DNA from 3 places in the Allobranchiibius huperziae genome. Region 1 is predicted to be linked to each of the others. Evidence: riboswitches for the same ligand, from Rfam matches in the RefSeq annotation. Region 1 holds a riboswitch; each other region holds the start of a gene.
The links. Region 1 has a riboswitch for S-adenosylmethionine ahead of HNR15_RS11025 (aminotransferase class V-fold PLP-dependent enzyme). Riboswitches for the same ligand answer to the same signal wherever they lie in the genome.

Region 1 (5,218 bases):
CGCTCCTCGTCGAGGTCGACGATGTTCTCGCCCTCCAACCGGGTGATGGCCATCTCCACGATGCTCACCGCACCCTCGACGATGCGTTCACGGGCGGCGATGATCGCGGCGGCCTGCTGCCGCTGCAGCATCGCCTGGGCGATCTCCTGGGCATAGGCGAGGTGGCTGATCCGGACCTCGCGCACCTCGCACCCGGCGACCGCGATACGCGCCGCGACCTCGTGGGCGAGCTGCTCGGACACCTCGTCGGTGGAGCCGCGCAGCGATGTGCCCGTGCCGCTGGGGTTGTCGTACGGATGCGTCGTCGCGACGTGCCGCAGGGCCGACTCGGACTGCACCCGGACGAAGTCGCCGTACGACTCGACCGAGAACGTGGCCTTGGCCGTGTCGGCCACCTGCCACACGACGATGGCGGCGATCTCGACCGGGTTGCCGTCCGCGTCGTTGACCTTGAGGGCGTTGGTCTCGAAGTTGCGCACCCGCACGGAGATGTTGCGGCGGGTGGTGAGGGGCAGCACCCAGGTCAGGCCCGCGTGCCGCGCCGTCCCGATGTAGCGGCCGAAGAACTGCACCACCCTGGTCTGACCCGGCTGGATCACGACCAGCGGGGTCGCGACCAGCGCGGTCAGCACCGCCAGGACCACGCCGACCGCCGGCAGCCCCGCGACAAAGCTCCAGACGGCCACCGCCGCCAGGACGAGCGCGACCGCCAGCGCGAGGAAGCCGTTGACCGACCAGGCACGTCGCTCGGCGACATCGACCCGCCGCCCCTCGTGGCCCACCGGTCGCGTCGACGGCGGTTGCACGGTCGGATCGGCACTGTCCGACGCGGGATCCTCGGGCCGCAGTTGCTGTGACATCACGTCCTCCTCGATTTAACTGATATCACTTTAATAGCACTTAAACCAGGCGGGCGGAAGCCCTTCGCGCAGATGAGAGGACCGCAGCACATCCTCCGCGGTGCGACCGGTCCACGATGCGGATCGCGACATGACGACCGGACACCGCATCCGTTAGCCTCGTCGCAGGTCAAGAGTCTCAGCGTCAAGCCTCGGCTAGCTGAGCGGCAACCCTCCTCCGCGGTGGGGTGCTCCGAGTGACGACCCGGCCACGCCGCATCCGCCGCGTGGCAAGCGCGGACCGACGTATCGGCATGCTGCCGGTGACCGCTGGTCCCACGGCGAGAGGCTGCCCGTGACCGTCCAGGCAACACACACCCAGCACGACACCGAGACCCCTTCCGGCACCGAGTACGGCACGGCCGTACCCCGCGAGCCCCGCGAGCCCCGCGCCGCGCTACGCGTCGTCCGCGACTTGCCGCCCCACCGCGTGCCCCAGGTGCAGGCCCACCTGCCGCTCACCGTGGCGCACGAACTCGGGGTGCCCACCGTGCACCGAACTGTTGTGGACGCCGCGAACTTCGACCACGGGGCGACCACCCCGGCGCTGGTCAGCGTGCGCGACGCCGTCGATGCCGCACTGCCGACGTACGGCTCGGTGCACCGGGGCGCCGGCCTGCCGAGCCGGGTGACCACCGGCTGGTTCGAGCAGGCGCGGGTGACCGTGGGCGAGTTCGTCGGAGCGCGCCCCGACGACGAGGTCGTCTTCACCCGCAACACCACCGACGCCCTGGCCCTGCTGGCGCACTGCGTGCCCCGCGGCACCCAGGTCTTCGCCTGGGAGTCGGCCCACCACGCCGCACTGCTGCCCTGGGGGCGGCGCAACTGCACCCGCCTCGCGGTCCCGAACAGCGCCTCCGACGCCGTGCAGCTGTTGCGCTCGGCGCTGGCCGCGAGTGACGCGCGCGGCAAGCTGGTCGTCATCACCGGCGCGTGCAACGTCACCGGTGAGGTGTGGCCGGTGCGCGAACTCATCGCCGCGGCCAAGGAGTACGGCGCGCGCACGGTCATCGACGCCGCGCAGCTGGCGCCGCACCGCGAGATCGACCTCGCCGACCTCGGCGCCGACTGGGTCGCGTTCTCCGGTCACAAGCTCTACGCGCCCTACGGCGCCGGGGTCCTCGTCGGCCGACGCGACTGGCTGGACCTCGCATCGCCCTACCTGCCCGGAGGCGGCGCCACGGCGCGCGTGCGTCATCAGCGCATCACGTGGCATTCCGGCGCGGCCCGTCACGAGGGCGGCACGCCCAACGCCGTGGGTGCCATCGCGCTCGCCGCTGCGTGCGCGACGCTGCGCCGCCACCACGAGGAGATCGAGCGCCACGAGGCCGCCCTCGCCGACCAGTTGCGGACCGGGCTGCGCTCCATCCCGGGCGTCCGCCTGGTCAGCGTGCTCGGCGAGGACCGCCCCAACGTGGGTGTGGTGACCTTCACGGTCGACGGGTACGACCCGGCGCTGGTGTCGTTGGTGCTCTCCGACGAGTACGGCATCTCGGTGCGCGACGGTCGCTTCTGCGCCCACCTCCTGTGCGACAGCATCCTGGGCGACGGCTCCACCGCGGTGCGGGCGAGCATCGGCCTCGCGACCCGCGCCCACCACGTGGGCCGCCTCGTCGACGGCGTACGCCGCCTGGTGGAGGCCGGACCCACGCTGGACTACACCTACGACGAGTCCACGGGCTGGACCGCAGCCGACGACCCGCGCGACCTGTCCGTCCCCTGCCCCTGGTGACGGGCCCCGGACTCTCCCCGGCGTCCTAGCGCAATCGGACGCGTGCCCAGACGGCCCGGTGGTCGGTATCGGCGACCGTGACCCTCCCGGAGGCCACGACGTCGAAGTCGCGCACCAGGATGTGGTCCAGTGCGATGAACGGCGGGAACGACCGCCCGTTCGGCCACGTGCGGACCCAGCCGCTGCCGGTGGCCCGTTGAGCGTCGGTCATCCCTGCGATGGCCCGGCGGAAGGCGGGCATCGCGGTCGAGGCGTTGAAGTCGCCTGCGATCACCAACGGCATGTCCATCGGCTGACGGGCGCGCCAGCGACGCACCTCGTCGAGACCCGCGCGCCATCGGGTCGTGAGATTCGGCAGCGGGGCGTAGGTGTGCACGCCCCTCAGGAGGTAGGTGCCCTCCGGGGTCTGCACGCGCGCCACCGGCATCCCCGCGCCGTCGTACGGCACGAAGGAGCTCTCCTCGGTGAGCGGATGGGCGCTGGCGATCACGGTCCCGCGGAAGTCGGTGCGCGTCCGACCGACCCGGTGCGGCAGGAGGGTGCGCAGACCCGCAGCATCGAGACGCTCGAGCGCATCCGGTGTGACCTCCTCCAGCACCAGCGTGTCGACGTGGTGGGCCCGGACCGCGGCCATGATGGGGGCCGCCGACGCCTGACCGAACTCCATGTTCGAGGTCATGATCACCTCGTCGCCGGGCCGGCTGTGCACTGTGTGGGGCACCAGGGTCGGGACCGCGAGCGCCACAGGGACCGCGGCGATGAGCAGCAGACCCACCAGGGCGATCAGCATGGGCCGCGTCGGGCCGACCACGGCGGTCACGCCGACGCCGGCGACGAACGCGGCTATCGCGAGGATGCCGAAGAGCGGGAAGATCGACTGCACGATCGGGGCGACCCCGTCGGCGTCGATCCAGCGGGCCGCCATGCCGCACGCTGCGACCAGCGCCACCAGGCAGAGCACGACGAGGGCGACGTACTTCAAGAACATTCCTTCATCTTGACATTATGAAGCTATGATCTTCATATGCAGGACGTGAAGCCCGCTGAGCACGCAGACCCGTGCGCCACCCTGATCGGCGACATCGTGGACTCCCGGGGCGCCCCCGACCGCCATGCGTTGCACACCCGCCTCGTCTCCACCTTGCGCCGCACCGACCACCTGGTGGCCGCGACCACCGCACTGCGGATCACGGTAGGTGATGAATTCCAGGCCAGCTACGAAACCCTCGGCAATGCGCTGGAGGCGGCCTTCCGGATCAGGCTGGGCCTGATGCCCGAGACGCTGGTGCGATTCGGGCTGAGCTGGGGAGGCGCCACCGTGCTGGACGCCCGCGCCGGCACCCAGGACGGACCGGCGTGGTGGGCCGCCCGCAAGGCGATCGAAGCCGCGCAGGCGGCCGAACGACGACCGGCGACGCACGCCGTACGCACCGTCTACACCCCCGCGCAGGACGACGGCCCCAGCGCGGGAGCGGTCAACGCCGCCCTGGTGTGTCAGGACCAACTGCTTTCATCGCTGGATGAACGAGCCATGCGCATCCTGCAACGCCTCGTGGCAGGCGAGTCCCGCACGGAGATCGCACGCGCCGAGGACGTCTCCCCGTCGGCGATCTCCCAGCGCATCCGCGCCGCGGGCCTGGAAGTCATTGTGAACGCCGCCCGCGACCTCGCCTCCGTCCGATGAGCATCCTCGGCGCACTACTGCTCGCCGTCGGCGTCGGCGACCTGGTGCGGGTCCGGTCCGTCGTGGCGTCGTACGCCGTGGGGCCGCTCGTTCTCCTTGTGGCCGCCCTGTTGGCCGACCTGCACGACGCCGCCGACATCGTGCTGCTGGTCTTCGCTGCCGCGGTCGCCGCCGCGTGGCGCTGGCTGGCCGGTCGCGCCGCGCGCAGCAGACACGGCGAGACGCTGGCGCTGTGCCTGCTCGGAGCGGGCGTCCTGGTCGTGATGATCGCCGCGGGCAGCGCGAGTCACGCCGACGGCGCGCTCGGCCACTGGATGCGGCACAGCGCGTTCGCCACGCTGCACGACCTGTCGCCCGACCGCTTCCTGCTGGTGCTCGGCCTCGGAGCGGTGCAGCTGGCCACCGGCAACGAGCTGGTGCGCCTGGTGCTGACCGCGATCGGCGCGGTGAAGCCGGAGGGCCAGCCGCAGCCCTCCGACGAGCTGCGCGGCGGTCGGCTGCTCGGTCCGATGGAGCGCCTGTTCATCCTCGGGCTCGGCATGGCCGGGCAGATCACCGCGGCCGGGCTCGTGATCGCCGCGAAGGGCCTCATCCGCTTCCCCGAGCTGCAGGCCCGTCGATCGGCGCGCCAGGAGATCTCCGGCCTCGGCATCGATGCCGTCACCGAGTACTTCCTGGTCGGCAGCTTCGTCAGCTGGCTGGTCGCGCTCGGCGCCCTCGGCATCGTCGGCCTGCGCTGAGGACGGGCGTGACATCGGTCACCCGGTTCCTAGGCCCCGCTCAGCACACCGCGGTTCGGAATGTGCCACGGGGATCCGGTGGATGTCCGTCTCACCCGCACCAGGGCATGACCACAGGGTCACCGCGTCGACACGTGACCGCGGGCGGACTGCGCAGGCGCCC
Region 2 (6,162 bases), 120 kb from region 1:
TTCTCCTCGGCGAACAGACCCGCCTCGATGCGCTTCGCGAGGTCGACCTCCTGCTCGGCGTTGAGCAGCGCGACCTTGCCGATCTGCTTCAGGTAGTCCTTGACCGGGTCGGCGGTCGCTCCCGCGGTGACGACCTGCTGGGCCGGGGCGTCGTCGTCGTCGTTCTGGCTGAGCACGAATCCGCCGGCGGCCTCCGAGGCCTCCTTGGCGGCCTGACCGTCCTGCTTCGCGGTGGTCTCGTCGGTGGACTCCTCCGGCTCGGCCTCGGACGACGCGGCGGCCGCGTCGGCAGCCTTCGCGGCCCGTGCACGCTTGGCCGTCGCGGTCTTCGCGGCAGCGGCGGTCCTGGCGGCCGCGGCCTTCGTGGTCTTGGGAGCCACCTTGGTCACCGTGACACCGTCGTCCTGGCCAGACTCGACGGCGGCCTTGGCCGGTGCCTTCTTCGCGGCGACCTTCTTGGTGGCCGCGGCCTTCTTGGTGGTGGTCGCAGCGACCACGGGGGTGCGCTCGGCGGCGGGGGTCACCTCGACACCGGCCGCGGCGAGGGCGCGCAGCACAGCAGGGGCGCGGCGTACGTCGTGCCCGGCCTCATGCATGGCCGAGGTCAGCTCCGCACCGCTCACGCCTCCGCTGGTCCGCGACGTACGCACCAGCTTCTCCAGGGCGGGGTGGGAGATGTGCTGCGGCAGCTTGGACGCAGTGTTGACTTTGGCCACGGGTGGTCACCAACTACCTTTCGAAACAACAGCATCGGCGCGATGAGCGCGCGCGACACCGACCGCTCAGGGCGGCATCGAAGTTTGGGGATCGTGAAGCTCGTCCGCCCAGGTCGGCGACAGCCTCTGCTTACCATTATAAAACGACTTCGGCCGTGCTCCGTCCACCGGCCGATCGGGCCACTCAGGGCTTGACCGCGAGCACCGGACAGTCGGCGTCCAGCAGGATCCGTTGCGCGTGCGAGCCGAGGATGAGTTTACCGACCGCGCTGCGCCGTCGTAGGCCGATGACCAGCAGTCGAGCGGACCGGGACCGCACCAGATCGAGCAGGAAGTCGGTGATGTCATCGCCGTCCGGGTCCGCGACCTCCGCCTGCACCCCGTCCGCCCGGATCCGCTCCAGCGCCGCGTTGAGCTCATCCCGACGCCCCCGCGACGGGACGACGATGAGCGGGCCGCCGCCGTCGCGCGCCTCGTCGGCCGCGCGGGTGATCGCCGCCTCCCCCTCCGGGCTCGGCAGGTAACTGACCACGACGCTCATCGTTGCCTCCTTGGACCGGCGGGGCGGGCTCGACGTCTGCGGCCGACGCTACCCGACCTCGCGGGGTCGCACCCCGCGGACGGCATCCACCGCCTCAGCCACCGCTGCGGCGATGGCGTCGGTCTCGATCAGGAAGCCGTCGTGCCCGTGGGAGGACGACATCACGTGCACCCCGCCTCGCCCGTGGGCGTCGACGATCTCCTGCGACAACTCCACCGGGAAGAGCCGGTCGGAGTCGACGGCGACCGTGCGCAACATTCCGTCGTACGCCCCGAGCACGTGCGCGAGCGAGCCGCGCCCGCGGGTCACGTCATGCGTCGCCATCGCCCGGGAAAGTTGCAGGTAGGACCCGGCGTCGAAGCGGGCGGTCAGTTTGGCGGCCTGATGGTCCAGATAGCTCTCGACGGCGAACCGGCCGTCGCTCATCGGGTCCTCGGCGCCCTGCGGGTCGCGCCCGAACCTGGTGTCCAGCTCGGCGGCGCTGCGGTACGTCGTGTGCGCGATCCGGCGGGCGAGGCCCAGCCCTTGCCGGGGGCCCGGTCCGTGACCGTAGTAGTCGCCGCCGAGGTAGTCCGGGTCGGAGGTGATCGCGAGTGCCTGCGCCTGGCCCCAGGCGATCTGGTCGGCCGTGGCGCGGGCGGTGCTGGCGATGATGAGCGCACCGTCGACCCGGTCGGGGTGACCCGCCACCCATTCCAGTGCGCGCATCCCGCCCATCGACCCGCCGAGCACCAGCCGCCAGCGGTCGATGCCGAGCGCGTCGGCGAGCCGTGCTTCCACGGCGACCTGGTCCCGCACGGTCGTCGCCGGGAACCTCGAGCCCCACGGGTGACCCGCCGGATCCGATGATCCCGGACCTGTCGTGCCGCGACAGCCGCCGAGCACGTTGCTGGCGACCACGAACAGCTCGCGGGTGTCCAGCGGCGCACCCGGCCCGATGAGCCCGGGCCACCAGCCGGCGGTGGGCTGCCCGGGCCCGGCCGGGCCCACGACGTGGGAGTCGCCGGTGAGTGCGTGCTCGACCAGGACGGCGTTGTCGGCGTTCGCGTTGAGGGTCCCCCAGGTCTGGAACGTCACGGTCACCCGGGGCAGCGGCACACCGCTCTCCAGAGTGATCTCGGGCAGCAGAAGGGCTCGAGATGCGGGGTTGGTGCCGACGGGCGGGCGCACCCACCGGTCGGCCGGGCGCGCAGCGTCGCGCTCCGGGGTCGGTCGGTGGCGTTGTTGCGTCACAGTCATCGGCGACTTCCGGCTCAGGGGGCCGGTGCCTGGAGGGATGGCTGACCCCGCGCTTGCCGGTGCCATGTCGACATCGGCCTTGTCCTCACCCGGGGCACCCCACCGCGGTGGAGGGTTGCCGCCCAGTCAGCCGGGGCTTGGCACTGGGACTCTTGACGTCGACCACCGTAGCAGCGGGACTTCGTGCCCGACTTCGGCTCCAGCACACCGGTGCGGGCGGGCGACGCACGCGGGCGCAGGAAAGTGACCGCACCGCCGACACCCACCCGGGCGGAGTCAGGCGCACCGGCGGGGACGGGCGCCGAGCTCCACCGCCCTGCCCAGCAGCCGCGCGAGCCGGTATCCCGGGTCGATCCGCAGGGCCTGCTCCACCGCGACGGCCGCGAGCGCTCCGGAGCCGCTGCTCCACGCCGAACCGGCGATGAAGGTCAGCACCGGAGGACGCATCCACTCCGGGAGGCAGTGCAGCCACTGCACGAGCCTCGCCCGAACGGCGCGGGGATCGAGAGCCCCCGCCACGTAGGGGGACAGCGCAGGCGTCGAGGGCGTCGGGCCCGGCAGGCCGGGCGCCACCCAGCCGAAGACCTCGTCCCGCACGGCCGGGTCGGCGATCGCGCGGCTCAAGGAGGCCAGCATGGGGACCGGCATCTCATGGATCGGTGCCGAGCCGTGCAGGATCTCCCACATCGCGGCGGTGAGGGCAGCCGGGCGCATCGGCCGATCAACGACGGGCGCGGCGCCGACCGCCTGCGCGACCTCCGTGCGGCACTGGTTCAACGACGCGCGCAGGTCGGCACGCGAGGCGTGCGGCGCGATCCCGTCCAGCACCGACTCGAAGACCGCATCGACCCGGTCCGGGTCCGGCAGCGCGGCGGGACGTCTCGGGCAGCCCCCGCAGCCGCACCGGTGGGCCCACCATCCGCCGTCCCGGGTCACCAACAGGTGCGCCGCGTCGACGTCGTAGGCCCGGAGCACGTCGCAGGCAACGTCGAGCAGTCGGGTCGGCGCATCCTGCGGCACGGGAGGGGTGTCCACGAAGGCGCAGCACAGCGCGCTTCGCACCCCGGCCCGGGCGAAGACCTGCCCGATACGACCGGTCCCGGGCAGGAGGTCGTCCTCCTCCCGCAGGTCCAGGCGGGCGACCACCCGGATCCGTTGGTCGGCGAGCCCGACGACGACCAGGGAGTCGGTGGGCCGGAAGCCGAGCTCGTAGGGCAGGTAGGCGATCAGTTCGCCGAGGCCGTGCAGAGTGCTGCGCATGCGCCCACCGTGGTGCGGCGCGGCGCACGCGGGACGTCCGCCCTCAGGGGGTGTGGATGTCGCCTGGGTGCCTCGGGGGATGTGGACGACCGACGGGTCAGCGCAGACGACGCCCGCGCACCGTGTGCTTGCGGGCCGCCTCCCAGGCCAGGAAGTCGTCGGTGTCGTGCACCAGCGCGTTGGCGAGCCAGGCGAGGACCACGGCGTCGTCCGCCAGGCCCATGATCGGTGCCAGCTTCTCCGGGATCAGGTCGACGGGTGAGGCGATGTACGCGGCGGCGGCGACCATCGCGGCGACCCGGGCGGGTGAGGATCCGGTGTACTCCTTGGCGGCCACCGCGCGCACCATCCGGGGCAGCGCGGTCAGCCGCGCCGCGACGCTCGGCCCGGACGGGTCCGCCACCGAGGCGATCGAGTCCCGCAGGGAACGGACCGCGGAGGCACTCATCCGACGACTCTGCCGCGGGCTCATGCGCTGGCGCTCGCAGTGCCGGGCGATCCCGGCCGGGCCACCGGGAACTGGGTGCGGGCGGTCTTGGCGACCTTGTTCAGGAGGTAGACGTCGAGGCCTGCTCCGACGACCCCGCCGGCCAACGGGATCGACTTCCCGAGCCGGGGCAGCAGCTTCTCGCTGACCTGGGCGATGAGCCGGAAGCCCACCGCCTTGTCGATGACCATCCGGGCGGCCGGCGGCAGACCCCTGGTCGCGAGGTTGGCGAGCCGGCCGGTGCTCACCACGCCGGCCTTCTTCAGCAGCGCGTCCGCCTCGCCTCCCACCAGCGCCAGCAGGATGGCCAGTCGCAGATCGGGGTTGCGCAGGTCGTAGCCGCGCAGGTGCGCGATCGCCGCCGTCATCCGGGTCGCCAGCGCGTAGAAGCCGGCGATGTTGGCCGGCAACGAGACGGTCATCGTGACGAATCCGCCCAGCCCGGTCACGAACCCGCCGGCAGCAGCGAGTCGTCGGTGGTCGGCGATCACCTTCTCGATGGCCGCGTCGACGTCGCCGCCGCTCTCCTGCAGTGCCCGCCGGGCCACGTGATCCGCCGAGTCGAAGCGCCCCTTCCCGTCGATGCCGACGTCCATCAGCCGGTTCGCGAGGTTCATCGAGGTACCGGCGAACGCCCCCTTGTTCAGGTCGAGTTCGGTCGATTTCTTGGAATTGCGATGAAGGAGGGCCACGAACCCATCGTGCCAGTAGCCGAGCCGGGCCCGCGGAGGCTGCGCAGGCGCCGGCTGCTGATCCTCCCGGCGTACCGTGGCGCCATGGCTGCCCCCACTGACAACGACCCGGCATTCCAGCACTTCGCACACCCGGAGCGGCTCGTCTCCACGCAGTGGCTGGCCGACGCGCTGGACCGCGGCGAGGACCTCGTCGTGCTCGAATCCGACGAGGACGTCCTGCTCTACGACGCCGGCCACATCCCTGGTGCGCACAAGCTCGACTGGCACCTGGACCTGAACGATCCGGTGAGCCGCGACTTCGTCGACGGCGAGCACTTCGCGCAGGTGATGGGCGAGCGCGGCATCGGCCGTGACACCACTGTGGTGATCTACGGCGACAAGAGCAACTGGTGGGCGGCGTACGCGCTGTGGGTCATGACGCTCTTCGGCCACGAGGACGTGCGGCTCCTCGACGGCGGCCGGGCCGCGTGGGCGGCCGAGGACCGCCCGCTGACCCGCGAGGTGCCCACCGCGACGCCGGTGCAGTACCCGGTCGTACGACGCGAGGACCCGCCCATCCGCGCGTACCGCGACGACGTCCTGGCGCACCTGCCCGGCCCGCTGGTCGACGTGCGCTCCCCCGGCGAGTACAGCGGTGAGCTGCTGAGCATGCCGGACTACCCGCAGGAGGGCGCGATGCGCGGCGGCCACATCCCCGGCGCGCGATCCGTGCCGTGGGCGCGGGCGGCCGCCGAGGACGGCCGGTTCCGCGGGCGCACCGAACTCGAGGCGATCTATCAGGGCGAGCAGGGGCTCGCGCCCGACGACGACGTGGTCGTCTACTGCCGCATCGGTGAGCGGTCGTCGCACACCTGGTTCGTCCTCACCCATCTGCTCGGCTTCGGATCGGTGCGCAACTACGACGGCTCGTGGACCGAATGGGGCAACTCGGTGCGGGTGCCGATCGAGACCGGCGCACCGTGAACGAGGACCTTCCCGCCCCGATGGCGGAGCTGGCGGACGACTTCAACGCCCTGGAGCCCAAGGACAGGTTGCAACTGCTGTTGGAGTTGAGCGACGAGCTCCCACCGCTGCCGCAGCGGTACGCGGACGAGCCGGGCAAGCTCGAGCAGGTGCACGAGTGCCAGTCCCCGCTCTTCCTCGCGGTCGAGGTGGACGACCAGGAACGGGTGCGCCTCTTCTTCCAGGCCCCACCGGAGGCGCCGACCACCCGGGGGTTCGCCG
Region 3 (6,162 bases), 100 kb from region 1:
CGGCCACCCTAGGCGGCGCGACGCGGCGCGGCCTCGAGTCCGACCGTCGGGTCGAGGTGCCGGAGCGACGTTCGCCAGCGCCCGATGCGAACCGCCGCCGCACCCGGTGACGGGAGCGGCGGCGGATCGTCGTACGACGGGTGCCTACTTGGCGGCCGCGAACCCCTGCTCGAGGTCCGCCAGGATGTCGTCGATGTGCTCCAGCCCGACCGCGAGCCGCACCAGACCCGGCGTGACACCGGCCAGCAGCCGGTCCTCGTCGCTGCCCTGGGAGTGGGTCGTCGACGCCGGGTGGATCACCAGCGAGCGCACGTCGCCGATGTTGGCGACGTGGCTGTGCAGGGTGAGCGCTTCCACGAACGTCTTGCCCGCCTCGGCGCCGCCGGCGATCTCGAACGCCAGCACCGCGCCGGATCCGAGCGGCGTGTACTTCTGTGCCAGCTCGTAGTACTCGTCACCGGGCAGCGACGCCCAGCGCACCGACTCGACCTGATCCTGCTGCTGCAGCCACTCCGCGACCGCGCGGGTGTTCTGCACGTGCCGCTCGATGCGCAGGCTGAGCGTCTCGACACCCTGCGCGATCAGGAACGCGTTGAACGGCGAGATCGAGGACCCGAGGTCGCGCAGACCCTGCACCCGTGCCTTCAGGATGAACGCCAGGTTGGCGCCGAGCGGGCTTCCGACGCCGAGGTCGCGGGCGTAGACCAGCCCGTGGTAGCTCTCCTCGGGGGTGTTGAAGTTGGGGAACTTCTCCGGGTCCTTGCCGAAGTCGAAGTTGCCGCTGTCGATGATCGCGCCGGCGATCGCCGTGCCGTGCCCGCCCAGGTACTTCGTCGCCGAGTGCACGACGATGTCCGCGCCGTACTCGATCGGGCGCAGCAGGAACGGCGTGGCGACGGTGTTGTCGACCACGAGCGGTACGCCGAGCTCGTGCGCGACGTTCGCGACGGCCTCGATGTCCAGGATCTCGATCTTGGGGTTGGAGATCGTCTCGCCGTAGAAGAGCTTGGTGTTGGGCTGGGCGGCTGCGCGCCAGCTCTGCGGGTCCTTGGTGTCCTCCACGAAGGTCACGTCGATGCCGTACTTGGGCAGCGTGAACTTCAGCAGGTTGAAGGTGCCGCCGTAGAGCGACGGGCTGGCCACGATGTGGTCCCCGGCCTCGGCGATGTTGAGGATCGCCAGCGTCTCTGCGGCCTGGCCGGAGGCGACCAGCAGCGCGCCGACCCCGCCCTCGAGGTTGGCCAGGCGCTGCTCGACCACGTCGGTGGTCGGGTTCATCAGTCGTGTGTAGATGTTGCCGAACTCCTGCAGGCCGAAGAGCTTGGCCGCGCGGTCGGTGTCCGGGAAGACGTACGACGTCGTCTGGTAGATGGGCAGGGCGCGTGCGGTGGTGGCCGCATCGGGCTCCTGGCCGGCGTGGATCTGACGGGTCTCGAAGGACCAGCCGGGGCTGTCGGTCATCGTGTCGCCTTTCGTGACGCAGGGTGCGGCACCGGCGAGCTCGCACTGCGCCGACGCTGCAGCGGATGGCGGGGGGCCCACGATCCGCGCTTGCCGGGGGACGATCGGCATCCACCGGCCAGGTCTTCACCCGGGGCACCCCACCGCGGAGGAGGGTTGCCGGCCAGCACGCCGGGGCCTGACGCTGGCACTCATGACCTAGAACGTGAGGTTATGACACCCCAAGGCCGGCGCGAGGTGAATCTCGATATACGGACGACGGTCGTCAGCGCTTTCGTGACGCCGACACCACAGATCCGCTGACAACCGCGAGGTCAGAGCAGCTGGGCGATCGTGTAGATGAGCAGCCCGACCAAGCCTCCGACGATCGTGCCGTTGATGCGGATGAACTGCAGGTCACGCCCCACGTGCAGCTCGATCCGCGACGCCGCCTCCTTGCCGTCCCACCGCTCGATCGTGGTGGTGATCACCGAGGTGAGTTCGCGCCCGTACGTCGTGACGACGTGGCCGACGATGCTCTCGAGGCGGCGTTCGATGGAGTCGCGCAGGGCCTCGTCGGTCCCGAGCCGCTCCCCCGCATCGGTCAGCGCGCGCGACAGGCGTGCGTGCAGGTCGCTGTCCTCGTCGCGCAGTCCGTCGACGATCGTCGTCCGCACCGAGGCCCACAGGGCCAGCACCGTCCCCGGCACCGAGGGGTGCTTCAGCAGGTGCTCCTTCAGCGACTCGGCCTGGGCCATCGTCGCCTCGTCGTGCTGCAGGTCGTGGGCGAGCTGCCCCAGCAGGTGGTCCAGCGCCTGCCGGGTCTGGTGCTCCGGGTCGTCACGCACGTCGGCGAGGAATCGCAGGATCTCCAGGTGGATACGGGAGGTCACCGTGTCGTCGAGCCACTTCGGGGACCACCAGGGTGCCCGGGAGCCGAGGATCGCCACGATGGTCTCGGGGTTGGCCGCAACCCAGTCGTGCAGCTCCCGCACCCCGAGATCGACCAGCGACGTGTGCGACCGGTCGCGCAGGATGCCCTCGAGCAGGTGCCCGGCCACCGGGGCGATCGGTTCCCTGCTCAGCCGGGGCAGGACCAGCCGGTCGAGCAGCTCCAGCACCTCGCGGTCGTCGATGGACTCCAGCCCGCGCGCGAGCGGCGGCGCTGCCGTGCGTACGACGCGGACGCTGTTGTCGCGCACCGCGAGCCACCGCCCCACCCGCGCCGGGATCTGCGCAGCTGCGAGCCGCTCCTGGACCGTGTCGGGCGTGAGGAAGTTCTCCGCCACGAAGTCCTCGAGGCTCGCGCCGATGGCGTCCTTGCGCTCCGGGATGATCGCGGTGTGCGGGATCGGCACGCCCATGGGGTGCCGGAAGAGGGCGGTGACGGCGAACCAATCGGCGACGGCGCCGACCATGGCCGCCTCCGCCGCGGCGTTCACGTAACCCCAGACTCCCCCATGGCCGTGGGTGAGCACGAAGATCACCGCCGCTAGTAGCAGCAGCCCGAGCGCCACCGTCCGCATCCGGCGCAGACCGGCGCGGCGGGCCGCGTCACCGGCGCCCAGCAGCGGACCCAGAGGAGGGATGGGAGGTACTTCGGAGATCAGATCAGCCCTTCCACTGTGCCTGTGGGGTGTCGTTGAGACCACCCGCGAACGCCAGGGTCATGGTGCTGAGGTCGGTGCCGACCGGCACCTCGAACACGACGGCTCCGTTGGCGTCCTTGGTCGTCGAGTTGAGCGTGGTCCCCGACAGTTGCTGGGCCTCGGGCAGCGCGCTGGGGCTGCTCGTGCGGTAGCAGGTGCGGTGAGCGGCATCGAAGAGGTTGAAGTCGATGTAGCTCATATAGAGGGAGTACCCCGACACCAGATGGGTACGCACGTCGACGGCAACGTACTGCATTCCCGGGTCCAGCAGGCTGGGGTCCGCGGCCGTGATCTGGCGCGGCTTGGCCGGGCTGACCTGCAGCGTGCGCTGGAGCTCATCGGTGACCTGCACCATGGTCCCGAACGGCTTGGTCGCCATGGTCGCGGAGTACGTCGGGCCGATGGTGGAGTCGGTCTTGCAGACTGCGCCGGCCGAGCTCTGCGGCGCACTGCTCGACGTGCTGGGACTGGCACTGTCACCGGACGTGCTCGAGGAGTCCGACGGCGCGGAGGATGCCGAGGTCGTGCCCGACGCCGCAACAGTGGGAGTCTCGAGGCCGGGCGCGGTCGCCGTGCCGCATGCAGCGACCGTCGTCGCGGCGAGCGTGATCAGGGCCGGCAGACACAGGGACGAGGCGCGCGACATGGGTGAATTCCTCACGGACGGGACGACATCGGGGAGCAGGGGACCAGTGTCCTTCATGCGATGCCCCGACGCGGCACATTGGAGCCAGCTCGTGTCGCGGAGCGGGTCAGCGCGTCCACTCCGCCTTCGCCAACTCATCGGAGTCGTCTCCGAACGTGAGCGTGTACGACGTCAGGTCGGCGCCGGAGGGAGTCTCGTAGATCACCGATCCCCGTGCATCACGATGCGCCGTGCTGACCGTTGCCGTCGACGCCAGCAACTGGCCCGCGGGAAGGACGTCGTCGAAGTCGGACGCCTGCTGGCAGGAGATGCGGTGCGGGTCGTACAGCGCGAAGTTTTCGTCGGACTGCCCGTAGGAGGCACCTGAGACCAGGTGGGTGAGGGTGGGGAACGCGACGTACTGCATCCCGTCGGGCGGCGGGTTCTCACTCTGCGAGCTGACGATCCTGGGCGTCCCGACCGTGATCTGCACCTTCGCTGCCGGGTACGCCGTGAGCACCGACACGGTCTTCCCGAACGACACGACCTGCGCCTTCGGGTTCAGCACGGCCGACAGGTCGGCGTCGAACGGACAGGTGACCGTACCCGCCGGGCCCGCGACACCGCCTTCGCTCACTGTCGGTATCGGCTGTGACGACGACGTCGCCGCGCGCGACGGGGGCACGACGACGCCCGGTGCCCGGGTCGAACACCCGGCGAGAGCGATCACACCGGCTGCTGCGAGCGCTGCCCAGACACCTCCACGACCTGGCGTGCCCATCCGCCGACCGCGTCGTCCGGCCGTGGTCACGACTGCCACCGCGCACTGGCGACCCGGCTGAACGCCCCGTTGTAGGCCAGCACGAGCGCACGTGGGTCGGACCCGGCGTCGACCTCGAAGACCAGGGCACCGGACGCGGGTGGCGACCCGGCGCTCGGGTGTGAGTCCTGCAACAGCTGGGCATCCGGCACGACATCGGAGTCCTTGGCATCCTTGCAGGCGTCGCCTCGCGGATCGAAGAGCGCGAACTGGTCAGCGCTCACGGAATGGTCCGAACCGGCCACCACCTTGAGGGTGACGGCGACCGTGACGAACACGTGGCCCGGATCGGGTGCCTCCGACGGCGAGGCGACCTGCGACGGCGTCTTGGCCAGGATCTGGACGACCGCCGGCGGTCCGTCCAGGCCGTCCGGATCCGGAGCCGAGCGGACGGCGACCGCGGAGCCCCAGGGGCGGGTAGGTGTCTGGGCGTCCGGCGAAGGGTCCGACCCGAACTGCGGTGCGTCGCAGCGGGCCGACTTCACGCTCGAGGTCGGCGAGGTCGGCGAGGTCGGCGAGGTCGGCGCCGGTGGCCGAGAGGCCGCCGTGGTCGCGGAGGAGGACGACGCATGTGCGCCACCACTGCATGCGGTGACGAGGCCGAGACATCCCGCCGCGATGGCGACCCACCCCACACGGCGTCCGGACCCCCGCACTCGCTCCTCCTCGCACTAGGCCGACCTGATCGAGTCGACGGTACGGGAACCCGAACGGCCGGATCCAGAAAAGACCCGGAGCTCACGAGATCCAGGATTCGGTCGCCCGATGGCTCAGTCGGTCCACCTGTCGGTGGCCGTCTCGTTCAGCCCGCCGACGAATGCGACCGTCAACATGGACGGCTTCGTGGCGATCGGCACCTGGAAGACCATCGAGCCCGTCTCGGACTTCTTCCTCGCGTTCAGCTCTCCGTCCTTCCATACCTGCGCGGCCGGGATGGCCCCGGAGTCGTCGCGGTAGTCGCATCGGTTGCCCTGAGCGTCGATCATGCTGAACGTGTCGATGGCACCGATGTACGTGGAGTCCCCACCGGTCAGCGTGACCGACATGCTCACGGCGACGTACTGGTAGCCGTCGTCCGGGGGGTCCTCGGTCACCGCCGACACGACCTTGGGGGCCTGCACCGTGACCGCAAGCCGCACGTCGTCGGAATCTGCGTCGGTGGTCTGGGCCGTGGTGCCGAACCGGTGCGACTTGGTGCTCGGCGCGGTGGTGGGACCGAACTCGAGGGAGGACCCGCACGCGCTGGTCGTCGACGACGACGTGGTGCTCGGCGCGGAGGTGACGCTGGTGACGATGTCCCGGCTCGGGGTGACGACGGTCGGTGCGTCGGTGCCTGCGCCGCATCCGGTGAGGACGCCGACCGACCCGATCGCCGACGCCACGACCGCGAGCCGGACCCTGCGCCCGCCGCGCCGGACCCCGCGCCCGCCGCGCCGGGTCAGCAGATACGTCATCTTCCGTCTCCCGTCCGAAGGTGGCGACATTCTCGCTGAGCACCGGATCCCTGTGTAAGTAATCGCTGAGAGCCGTCACCGCAACGGCGCCGGTCCGTCATCAGATCGTGGGTACGACGGCGCTCGCCTGCGTCCGGTTCCGTTGCGGCAGCGGGCCGAGCGCCGAAACGCGCA

Region 2: another riboswitch for S-adenosylmethionine. It lies ahead of metX (homoserine O-acetyltransferase MetX); the one in region 1 lies ahead of HNR15_RS11025 (aminotransferase class V-fold PLP-dependent enzyme).
Region 3: another riboswitch for S-adenosylmethionine. It lies ahead of HNR15_RS10580 (bifunctional o-acetylhomoserine/o-acetylserine sulfhydrylase); the one in region 1 lies ahead of HNR15_RS11025 (aminotransferase class V-fold PLP-dependent enzyme).

What each region holds. Positions count from the first base shown of each region.
Region 1 is NZ_JACCFW010000001.1:2,351,959-2,357,176, forward strand. It holds gene HNR15_RS11020 (SPFH domain-containing protein) at 1-860, opposite strand, end outside; SAM riboswitch class IV at 1,028-1,142, shown strand; gene HNR15_RS11025 (aminotransferase class V-fold PLP-dependent enzyme) at 1,195-2,631, shown strand; gene HNR15_RS11030 (endonuclease/exonuclease/phosphatase family protein) at 2,657-3,619, opposite strand; gene HNR15_RS11035 (SatD family protein) at 3,656-4,315, shown strand; gene HNR15_RS11040 (hypothetical protein) at 4,312-5,055, shown strand.
Region 2 is NZ_JACCFW010000001.1:2,231,138-2,237,299, forward strand. It holds gene HNR15_RS10495 (RNA polymerase sigma factor) at 1-596, opposite strand, end outside; gene HNR15_RS10500 (universal stress protein) at 901-1,257, opposite strand; gene metX (homoserine O-acetyltransferase MetX) at 1,306-2,496, opposite strand; SAM riboswitch class IV at 2,541-2,654, opposite strand; gene HNR15_RS10510 (DUF4192 domain-containing protein) at 2,773-3,756, opposite strand; gene HNR15_RS10515 (YkvA family protein) at 3,854-4,204, opposite strand; gene HNR15_RS10520 (EcsC family protein) at 4,225-4,935, opposite strand; gene HNR15_RS10525 (sulfurtransferase) at 5,020-5,901, shown strand; gene HNR15_RS10530 (SufE family protein) at 5,856-6,162, shown strand, end outside.
Region 3 is NZ_JACCFW010000001.1:2,248,918-2,255,079, forward strand. It holds gene HNR15_RS10580 (bifunctional o-acetylhomoserine/o-acetylserine sulfhydrylase) at 145-1,461, opposite strand; SAM riboswitch class IV at 1,543-1,660, opposite strand; gene HNR15_RS10585 (DUF445 domain-containing protein) at 1,776-2,966, opposite strand; gene HNR15_RS10590 (hypothetical protein) at 3,052-3,735, opposite strand; gene HNR15_RS10595 (hypothetical protein) at 3,842-4,525, opposite strand; gene HNR15_RS10600 (DUF4352 domain-containing protein) at 4,522-5,019, opposite strand; gene HNR15_RS10605 (DUF4352 domain-containing protein) at 5,305-5,988, opposite strand; gene HNR15_RS10610 (5-methylcytosine restriction system specificity protein McrC) at 6,089-6,162, opposite strand, start outside.